Regions from separate parts of the Enterobacter huaxiensis genome, predicted to be linked through region 1. Evidence: riboswitches for the same ligand, from Rfam matches in the RefSeq annotation. Region 1 holds a riboswitch; each other region holds the start of a gene.
The links. Region 1 has a riboswitch for thiamine pyrophosphate ahead of thiM (hydroxyethylthiazole kinase). Riboswitches for the same ligand answer to the same signal wherever they lie in the genome.
Positions count from the first base shown of each region.

Region 2: linked by a shared signal. The riboswitch ahead of thiB (thiamine ABC transporter substrate binding subunit) and the one ahead of thiM (hydroxyethylthiazole kinase) in region 1 are both predicted to bind thiamine pyrophosphate.
Region 3: linked by a shared signal. The riboswitch ahead of thiC (phosphomethylpyrimidine synthase ThiC) and the one ahead of thiM (hydroxyethylthiazole kinase) in region 1 are both predicted to bind thiamine pyrophosphate.

Region 1 is NZ_CP043342.1:1,642,567-1,645,797, reverse strand. Features, by position in the region: gene D5067_RS07860 (GntR family transcriptional regulator) at 1-332, opposite strand, end outside; gene thiD (bifunctional hydroxymethylpyrimidine kinase/phosphomethylpyrimidine kinase) at 376-1,176, opposite strand; gene thiM (hydroxyethylthiazole kinase) at 1,173-1,943, opposite strand; TPP riboswitch at 1,978-2,074, opposite strand; gene D5067_RS07845 (hypothetical protein) at 2,657-2,881, shown strand; gene D5067_RS07840 (hypothetical protein) at 2,891-3,231, shown strand, end outside.
Region 2 is NZ_CP043342.1:4,026,702-4,029,932, reverse strand. Features, by position in the region: gene thiP (thiamine/thiamine pyrophosphate ABC transporter permease ThiP) at 1-211, opposite strand, end outside; gene thiB (thiamine ABC transporter substrate binding subunit) at 187-1,170, opposite strand; TPP riboswitch at 1,202-1,302, opposite strand; gene sgrR (HTH-type transcriptional regulator SgrR) at 1,339-2,994, opposite strand; gene sgrT (glucose uptake inhibitor SgrT) at 3,083-3,231, shown strand, end outside.
Region 3 is NZ_CP043342.1:4,589,689-4,592,919, reverse strand. Features, by position in the region: gene thiE (thiamine phosphate synthase) at 1-101, opposite strand, end outside; gene thiC (phosphomethylpyrimidine synthase ThiC) at 101-1,996, opposite strand; TPP riboswitch at 2,076-2,189, opposite strand; gene rsd (sigma D regulator) at 2,244-2,741, opposite strand; partial or broken gene nudC (NAD(+) diphosphatase) at 2,837-3,231, shown strand, end outside.

The DNA of each region.
Region 1 (3,231 bases):
TTCTGGCCCCGCAGCACCACCTGCTGAGAAAACCCGCGCGCCTCTTTTAACGAATACTCGAAGATATTGTTGATCTGCGTTCCGTAACCCCGGGCGCGCGTCACCACGCCCTCTTCTTCCAGCGCCTGCATCGCTTTGCGCACGGTAATGCGCGACACGCCGGTTAGCTGGCTCAGATCGCGCTCGCCGGGCAGAATATTGCCGTGTTCCAGCATGCCGCTGCGTACCGCATTTTTTACCGTTTCGGCAAACTTCAGGTACAGCGGGGTGTTATCTGCTGCCGAAATCCGTTCATTCAGCTGAGCGATTAGCCGGGTATGCGCTTGTTCCATCTCTGTTTTTCTCAGGCGTGGTGTTTACTGCCATTATACTGAGTTACCACCATGCATGAAAATGGTGAACCGGTCCAATACCGTGACCGACCTCCAGAGTATCGGCTTTTGCCAGCGCCGCCGAGAGCCAGATCTTGGCTTCCTGCACCGTCTCTCCCCAGCCGCTGTGTCGCGGGCGCAGCGCCGCCAGCGCGGCAGAGAGCGTACAGCCCGTGCCGTGGGTGTTTTTAGTCTGCACGCGCGGGGCGGTAAAGCGCTCTTCACCGTCGCGGGTGAAGAGCCAGTCAGGGCTTTCCGCATCATCAAGATGACCGCCCTTCATCAGCACCGCGCCGCAACCCATCGCCAGAAGCGCCCGCCCCTGCTCTTTCATTTCGCGTTCGGTTTGCGCATGAGGAGCGTCCAGCAGCGCGGCGGCCTCAGGCAGGTTTGGGGTGATCATCGCCACCTGCGGCAGCAGCTTTTTACGCAGCGTCTCAACGGCAGAGGCGGAAAGCAGCGGGTCGCCGCTTTTTGCCAGCATTACGGTATCGAGCACCACGTTTTGCACCTGATAGCGTTTAAGACGCTCGGCCACCGCGTCGACGATATCCGCCTCCGCCAGCATGCCGATTTTGGTGCTATCAATGCGCACGTCGCTGAACACAGAATCCAGCTGCGCGGTGACAAAATCCGGCTCAATGCGGTAGACCGACTGCACGCCGCGGGTGTTTTGCGCCACCAGCGCGGTAATCACCGAGCAGCCATAGGCCCCAAGCGCGGAGAAGGTTTTCAGATCGGCCTGGATACCGGCGCCGCCGCTGGGGTCCGTACCGGCTATAGTGAGGGCGTTAATCCGCTTCATGCCTGCTCCTCCAGCGTATAAAGCGCGTCCAGAAACGCGCTGGCGAAGCTGCCGGGACCGCGGGAGTGCGCCACGGCGACCGTACCGGCACGCTTTATCCATCCGCAGGCGGCGGCGATATTATCCAGCCGGTCGCCGGGCAGCGAACAGCAGGCCGCAACGACGGCGGAGAGCGCGCAGCCTGTGCCGACAACGCGGGTCATTATCGGATCGCCCCCCGATACGGTGCGGGTTCTCTGCCCGTCGGTGATGTAATCCACCTCGCCGGTTACCACCACAATGGCGTTGATCTGGCGCGCCAGTGCCTGGGCGGCAGGCAGCGCGCTGGCCGCCGTATCGGTTGTATCTACGCCGCGACCGCCCGCGCTCATCCCTGCAAGGGCGAGAATTTCCGAGGCGTTACCACGAATTGCGGCAGGCTTAAGGGAGAGAATTTGATGACAAAAGCGGGTGCGAAAGGCGAGCGCGCCAACGGCAACCGGATCGAGCGTCCAGGGTTTGCCTGCCGCCACCGCACTTTCTATTGCCCGACGCATCGACTGGGCGCGCGGTGCGGTCAGCGTACCGACGTTGATCAGCAGCGCATCGGCAAGCGTCGCAAACTGTTCGGCTTCTTCGGCTTCAATCACCATCGCCGGCGAGGCGCCAAGTGCGAGCAGGACATTGGCGGTAAAGGTTTGTACGACATTGTTAGTCATACAGTGGGTAAGCGGGGAACGGGTTCGGAACTGATGTAAAACGTGTAGATCGAGCAGGTCAGGCTGCATGGTTCGCTCCTGCCTTGCGTGAAGAAGCGATGACCGGGAAGGCATCTGACTTCCCTACGCTGGCATTATCCAGATCAGGTGGTACGGGTATTTCTCAGCCTTCACGTAGAAGGGCACCCCGAGTCAAATAACAATGAAATCACTTTACTGTAAATAACTTCATTTAGAGAGCGAGTCTACCCGCGACTGAAGCCCGGATGCAAGCGGTATCTTAGGTTCAAATTTGAGAGCATTTCGTCAGGATCTGTGAATTAAAATACTGGCTACTCACTCCTGAAAATAAGGGGAAATCAAACAACCAATGTTTACATTAATGAGCCTTGATGAAGGGCCATTATAAGGTTGATTTTATTCACCTCTTTATAGCAGCCTTTCAGATGGAAGGCATAAGTAAATGTTTACATTGATTTTTTATCGATTAACCATTCTGTAAACAGAAGTTTTAAGTGATCGCGATCAAGGATTAAAAAGTCACCTTACTGGATAGTTTACCGCAGTTACCTTTGTCAGTAGCTATTTCATGAATGGTTTGTATTAACATGACTTTTTATTAACCAGCGCAAGAACTGATTAAATTAATAACGATGATAGCCAAAAGCATGTCCAAATATATATTTATCTCAGCGGCCCTATATCTGATGCTTATCTCTATCGGGATTTGGATCGGCGTAATGTACGTTTCATATTATCTGTGTGTTTTATAAGGCAATAACATGAAGAAGTTAATGATGATTGCGGTTATCGCCGCGCTGCTCGCGGGCTGCGTTTCTCCCGAGCAGCGAATCGCCAATTGCACCGCAAAAGGGGTGAGCTACGATACGTGCTACCTTTCAGAACAGCAAAGACAACAGGGCGTTAATAACGCGTCCCTGTCTGCGGCATATGCTAACGCCGCGCGAGCGACAGATACCTCCCATAAACACCATCACCATAATTAAGGTTTTGCGATGAAAACGAAATTAGCCCTGGTTGCCCTGCTGTTCACCGTAGCAGCGGCTCCGGCGCATGCCATTAGCGCGCACTATCGCGCGCAGCTGGAACGTTCCGGATGTACTCAGATTAGCGATGGCGACGGCTCGTGCGATATTACGAAAACCAAGGCTGAAAACGCGGCGGGTCATAACCAGGCGGCAGCTGTCCATGACCCAATGCGTGAAGCGTCATTCACTTCTGATGAGCTTAATGCCACGATTTCAAACGGCTTTTTTAGCGCCACCGTTAATGGCAAAAAAGCCACGGTGAAACGCCTGAATGCTAACTTTTATGAAATTCATGGTAACGGATTTGT
Region 2 (3,231 bases), 2.4 Mb from region 1:
CCGAAAGCAGCGCAGAGAGAAACGCCTGCCAGAAGGAGAACCGGATAACGTGCCAGAGGTAGCCGTCGTGCCAGAGCGCGAGCAGGTTACTCTCCGGCGCGTTAAGCCACAGCGCAAGAAAAGCGCCCAGGCTGACCGCCACCATCAGAACGGCGGCAAGCAGCCCGGGGATTAACCAGCCGGGAATCAGCGGCTGACGGCGCGTTGCCATTCACTTACCCATGCGGCACGCTGCGCGGCGACCTGCTGCGGCGTAAACTCGAGCGAGGTTGTTGGTTTAGTCAGCTGGTCGAAGCCTGCAGGCAGCGTCACGTTAGTCACCGGATACATCCAGTTGCCCGCGGGAATGGCGTTCTGGAACGCTGGTGAAACCATAAATTTCAGGAACTTCTCGGCCAGCTCCGGCTGTTTGCTGGCGGCGGTACGCGCGGCGACTTCCACCTGCAGATAGTGGCCCTCGGCGAAGTCAGCAGCAGCATAGTTGTCTTTCTTCTCGGCGATGATGTGGTAGGCCGGAGAGGTGGTGTAGCTCAGCACCAGGTCGCTTTCGCCTTTCAGGAACAGGCCGTAGGCTTCGCTCCAGCCCTTGGTGACGGTGACGGTTTTGGCCGCCAGCTTGTGCCACGCTTCGGGGGCTTTATTGCCGTAGACTTTCTGCATCCACAGCAGCAGGCCAAGGCCCGGGGTGCTGGTACGCGGATCTTCATAAATTACGCGCCACTTCTGGTCACTTTCAACCAGCTCTTTCAGGCTCTTTGGCGGGCTTTTCAGCTTGTTTTTGTCATACACGAACGCAAAGTAGCCGTAGTCGAACGGCACAAAGGTGTCGTTCTTCCACCCGCCCGGCACGTTAACGGCATCCGTCGCTACGCCGCTTTTGGCAAATAGCCCGGTTTGCGAGGCGGCGTCCAGCAGGTTGTTATCCAGACCAAGCACCACGTCGGCTTTGCTGTTTTTGCCTTCCATACGCAGACGGTTGAGCAGCGAAACGCCGTCCTCCAGCGCGACAAACTTCAGCTCGCAGCCGCAGTCGGCTTCAAAGGCTTTTTTGACTACCGGGCCAGGGCCCCAGTCGGCAGAGAAGGAGTCATAGGTGTAGACCGTCAGGACGGGCTTCGCAAAAGCAGGCAGCGCAAAAAGCGCCAGCAGGGGAAGAACTTTTTTTAACACTTTGCACCTCAAAGTTGAGTGGCAAAGGATTTTGAGCGACAGCCTCAAATCCCTTCGCCGGCGTTATCCGGATCAGGTTCGACGGGTATTATCTCAGCGCACATCTGTGATGCAGCACCCCGTTGAGAACGGCGCTATTGTAATGATTTGGTGAATATTACGAAAGCGTTATGGCTCCGGCGGCGCAAACCAGGCGGATTTAAAATCAAACCAGCCCAGGGTATTCATCCGAAGGCCGCGCATGCTGCGCTGTCCCTGGATCATCAGCCAGTGGTGGATCAGCGGCACGATCGCCTGTTCGGCAAGTAAAGCCTGGCACCACGTGGCTAAATTCATTTCGCCCGCGCGCCACAAGGCGGCGTCCTGCTGCCAGTCCCGATCGATGCAGTGCTGGATCAGCGGGACTTCATACAGGTGCGAGAAGAGCGAGAAATCGAGCGGCAGGGTGAAATTGGCGCTGTTCAGCCAGATATCGCTGGTGATATCTCCCTGGTGCCATTCGTCATAGTCAACTTCTTTGACCTCCAGCGTTACCCCTTCGGCCGCCAGCAGTCGAGTCATGATTCTGGCAATAAAGCGATGCTCCACATGCTCGCGGTAGTAGGTCAGGGTGATGGACTCCAGCCCTGCGGGCTTTTCGCTACGCGCTGGACGCGCGTGGTGCCAGCGTGGAAGCAGGCCGTAGGCCGGGAACCACCATGCCTGATACTGAACGTCGGCATGATAAATCAGATTCGCAGGGGCCAGAATGTGGCTGATCCACTCACGCACCTCGTGATTTGCGCCGCGATGGGTGCGGCGGTCAAACAGCAGATAATAACAGCCCTCTTCAAGGCGGCTTTCGACGGCCTTTTCACCCGTCGTCGGCCCTTCCAGCGTCAGCCCGGCGCTCAGCTCTTCATTGAGGTCCGGCAACACCCAGACGTTCACTTCGTCGATAAGCGCCCGGTAGCCAAAATAGTCATCAAACGCGCGGATCTTCAACTGGTTATTGTTATTGCGCGAGACAGAGTAGGGGCCGGTGCCAATCGGCTGGCTGGCAAAATTATTCAGCGATTCCCACTCGGCGGGCAAAATCATCGAAGGGACATAGCCCAGCAGCCACGGTAGCCATTTGTCCGGCTGCGAGAGCTCAATATCCAGCGTCCAGGCGGTTGGGGAATGGATGCGTGAAATATGCGAGTAAAGCGGCAGCCTGCGGGCACGCGCCAACGAGGCGATAACGTCGGCCATCTCCAGCTCGCGTCCGTGGTGAAAATGGATGCCGGGCCGTAAAAAAAAGCGCCAGTGCAGCGGGGAAAGCTGCTGCCAGTGGTGCGCAACGTCCGCTTCCAGTTCCCCATTTTCCTCATTTATGCGCGTCAGGCCGCTGAAGATTTGCCGGGCCATATGCGTTTCCGAGCGGCGTAAGGCCGTGCCGGGCAACAGGTTTTTCATCGGACGGTAGTAGAGCACCCGCAGGATGTGGCGGCCCTGACGAAAGCTGCGTCCGAGATGGGAAACCAGCATCTGGCGCACGGCCGCTTTATCGCCTACCAGCTGCACCAGCTGATCGATACGATCCTGCTCCAGCAGATCTTCCGCCCGCTGCTGCTGCAGCGCCAGGCCGGTATAGAGAAAGGTCAGGCGCGAGCGCTTGCCGCGTCCTGCCTCCGCCTCCCAGTTTAGCCAGCCCTGCTGCTGCATAGTGTTCAGAAGCGTGCGCATATGGCGACGCGAACAGTTAAGGAGTTCCGCCAGCTCGTTCAGCGTTGTCTCCTGCGATTGCCCCTCGCAGCACTGCCAAAGGCGGATAAATTGTTGTTGCAGACGACCAGACGGCATAAAAGGGGAACTCCTGACAAAAAACCAGCAATTTATTTATCCCTATATTAGGCCAATAATTCTTCTCGATGAAGCGAGGAGGTAAATTATGAAGAGGTCTACCGCACGTCAGTTTTATCAGCAGTACTTTTCAGCGACAAAAGGAGTGTCCTGGCTGGCCCGCCGGTGTGCAGAGCAACGGCTGAAAACGTTAGAAGAACTGATGCAGTGGGACGTTACGAATCCGATCTCTTCTCG
Region 3 (3,231 bases), 2.0 Mb from region 1:
CGAACGCCGGCCTCAAGCAGGCGCGCGATCCACTCTACGCTGTCTACCACCGGGTAAAGCCCTAAGCGGAAGGGCACGGAGGGGAAATCGGGCTGGTACATTATGCCTCCTCTTTTTTGAGGTAGATTTCGCCGCCTTTGGCACGGAAGTTCTCTGACATATCCGCCATACCGACCTCAATTGCCTGCGCGGCGGCGTAATCACGCACTTCCTGGCTAATTTTCATCGAGCAGAACTTCGGTCCGCACATGGAGCAGAAGTGGGCCACCTTGCCGGACTCCTGCGGCAGGGTTTCGTCGTGATAGGCGCGGGCGGTGAAGGGATCCAGCGCCAGGTTGAACTGGTCTTCCCAGCGGAATTCAAAGCGCGCCTTCGACATGGCGTTATCGCGGATTTGCGCGCCGGGATGGCCTTTCGCCAGGTCCGCCGCGTGGGCCGCAATTTTGTAGGTAATCAGCCCCTGCTTCACGTCCTCTTTGTTTGGCAGGCCGAGGTGCTCTTTCGGGGTTACGTAGCAAAGCATGGCGCAGCCGAACCAGCCGATCATCGCCGCGCCAATACCCGAGGTGAAGTGGTCGTAGCCCGGCGCGATGTCGGTAGTCAATGGCCCCAGGGTGTAGAACGGCGCTTCGTGGCAGTGCTCCAGCTCCTCGGTCATGTTGCGGCGGATCATCTGCATCGGCACGTGGCCCGGGCCTTCAATCATCACCTGCACGTCATACTCCCAGGCGATTTTGGTCAGCTCGCCCAGCGTGTGTAGCTCGGCAAACTGCGCTTCGTCATTCGCGTCGCGAATAGAGCCCGGGCGCAGGCCGTCGCCCAGCGACAGTGAGACATCGTACGCGGCGCAGATTTCGCAGATCTCGCGGAAGTGTTCGTAGAGGAAGTTTTCCTGATGATGGGACAGGCACCACTTCGCCATGATGGAACCGCCGCGCGAGACAATGCCGGTCAGACGCTTCGCGGTCATCGGCACGTAGCGCAGCAGCACGCCCGCGTGAATGGTGAAGTAGTCCACGCCCTGTTCTGCCTGCTCCAGCAGCGTGTCGCGGAAGGCCTCCCAGGTGAGGTTTTCGGCGATGCCGTTCACCTTCTCCAGCGCCTGGTAAATCGGGACGGTGCCAATCGGTACCGGGCTGTTACGCAGGATCCATTCGCGGGTTTCGTGAATATAGCGGCCAGTGGAGAGGTCCATCACCGTGTCCGCGCCCCAGCGCGTTGACCAGACCAGCTTTTCCACCTCTTCCTCGATGGAGGAGGTGACGGCTGAGTTACCAATGTTAGCGTTGACCTTCACCAGGAAGTTGCGGCCAATGATCATCGGCTCGGATTCCGGGTGGTTGATGTTGGCGGGGATAATCGCGCGGCCGGCGGCCACTTCGTCACGCACAAACTCCGGCGTGATGTTCTCCGGCAGGCGAGCGCCAAAGCCTTCGCCCGGGTGCTGGTGGCGAAGCACTTCGCTACGGATGCGCTCGCGGCCCATGTTTTCGCGGATGGCGATGAACTCCATCTCCGGCGTGACGATGCCCCGGCGCGCGTAGTGCAGCTGGGTCACGCATTTGCCCGCTCTGGCGCGTTTCGGCGTCAGCAGGCCGGTAAAGCGCAGCTCGTCCAGACCGTCGTCGGCCAGACGTTCTTTCGTGTACGCAGAGCTTTGCTCGTTTAGCGCTTCGCTATCGTTACGCGCCTCAATCCAGGGCTGGCGCAGCTTTGCCAGGCCCTGCTGGACGTTGATGCTCACATCAGGGTCACCGTAAGGGCCGGAGGTGTCATACACCGGCACGGCTTCGTTGTCTTCAAACTGCGGGTTTTCTTTGCTGCCGCCGAGAAGCGTCGGGCTGAGCTGGATTTCGCGCATCGGGACGCGGATATCGGCCTGCGAGCCGGAAATGTAGATGCGTTTAGAATTCGGGAAAGCGGTGCCTTCCAGCGTGTCGATGAAGTGTTGGGCCTGTGCGCGCTGTTCGCGGCGGGTCAGTTTTGCAGTAGACATAGCTCATTCCAAAAGTGAAGGACATGGCTTGTCAGACGACGGATGAAGCAAGAGGAGATCGCCTCTGGGGCGATACAACAGCAGTGTAACTCTTGTTCCCTTCGCAGGTATTAGCCTGATCAGGTTCCGCGGATCCCGAATTAACGGTCTCAGCCCGCGTTTTTACAAACGCTGGGCACTCCGACAAGAAAAATCCCCCTCGTGAGAGGGGCGAATGGTTGTAAATTACTCGTTAACGATTAAGAACTCAAGCGGGGGGCGCGACGTTCTCTTCGCTGCGGATGTTCAAACCATTATCCAGCGCGAGGGCGATCAGCTTGTCTTCCAGCGTGAATCGCTCTTCGAGCGCTTCACCGAGATCGGACAGCGCATGCTGAAACTCAAGATAGTTATCGTGATCGATCGCGTTCTCGAGCGTGGAATCGTAGTAGTCCATGATCTGCTGGGTATTGCCTTCCAGCAGCGGATAGAGTTTTGTTGCGGCTAAAAACGGGCTTGTGCCTTCCATTTCGCGGATAATGCGTTCATAAATGTTGAAATGGCCGTCGGACAGGTAGTCGACCAGGCTCTGACAAAAATCGTCCAGCGCTTTTTCGTTCAGTCGCATATATGATTCTTTGCCAGGCTTAATACCGACCAGATTGTAATAAGCCACGAGCAGATGCTTGCGTACATGTAGCCAGCGATCCACCAGTTTGTTACTTCCTCCAACGCGCTCAGTCAGGCTTTCTAGCTGGTTTAACATGTTCGACTCCACAAGGTTTAGAATTGAATCTGCTTACCCAAAATGTAACCACAATGCTAACAACATGTCAGTGAAGCGAAGGTAGTGCAATAGATATGGATCGTATTATTGAAAAATCAGATCTTGGTTGGTGGATCGTCAGTCATGAACAAAAATTATGGCTGCCTGCCGGAGAACTCCCTTATGGCGCGGCGGAAACGTTCGATCTTGTTGGCCAGCGCGCGCTGAGGATCGGCGAGTGGCAGGGCGATCCGGTGTGGTTGATCCAGCAGGCTCGTCGCCACGATATGGGATCCGTTCGTCAGGTGCTGGATCTGGACGTCGGCCTGTTCCAGCTGGCAGGGCGCGGCGTGCAGCTGGCGGAGTTTTACCGCTCGCATAAATACTGCGGCTACTGCGGTCACACCATGCACCCGAGCAAAACCGAGTGGGCGCTGCTGTGCAGCCACTGCCGCGAACGTTATTACCCGCAAATTGCACCGTGCATCAT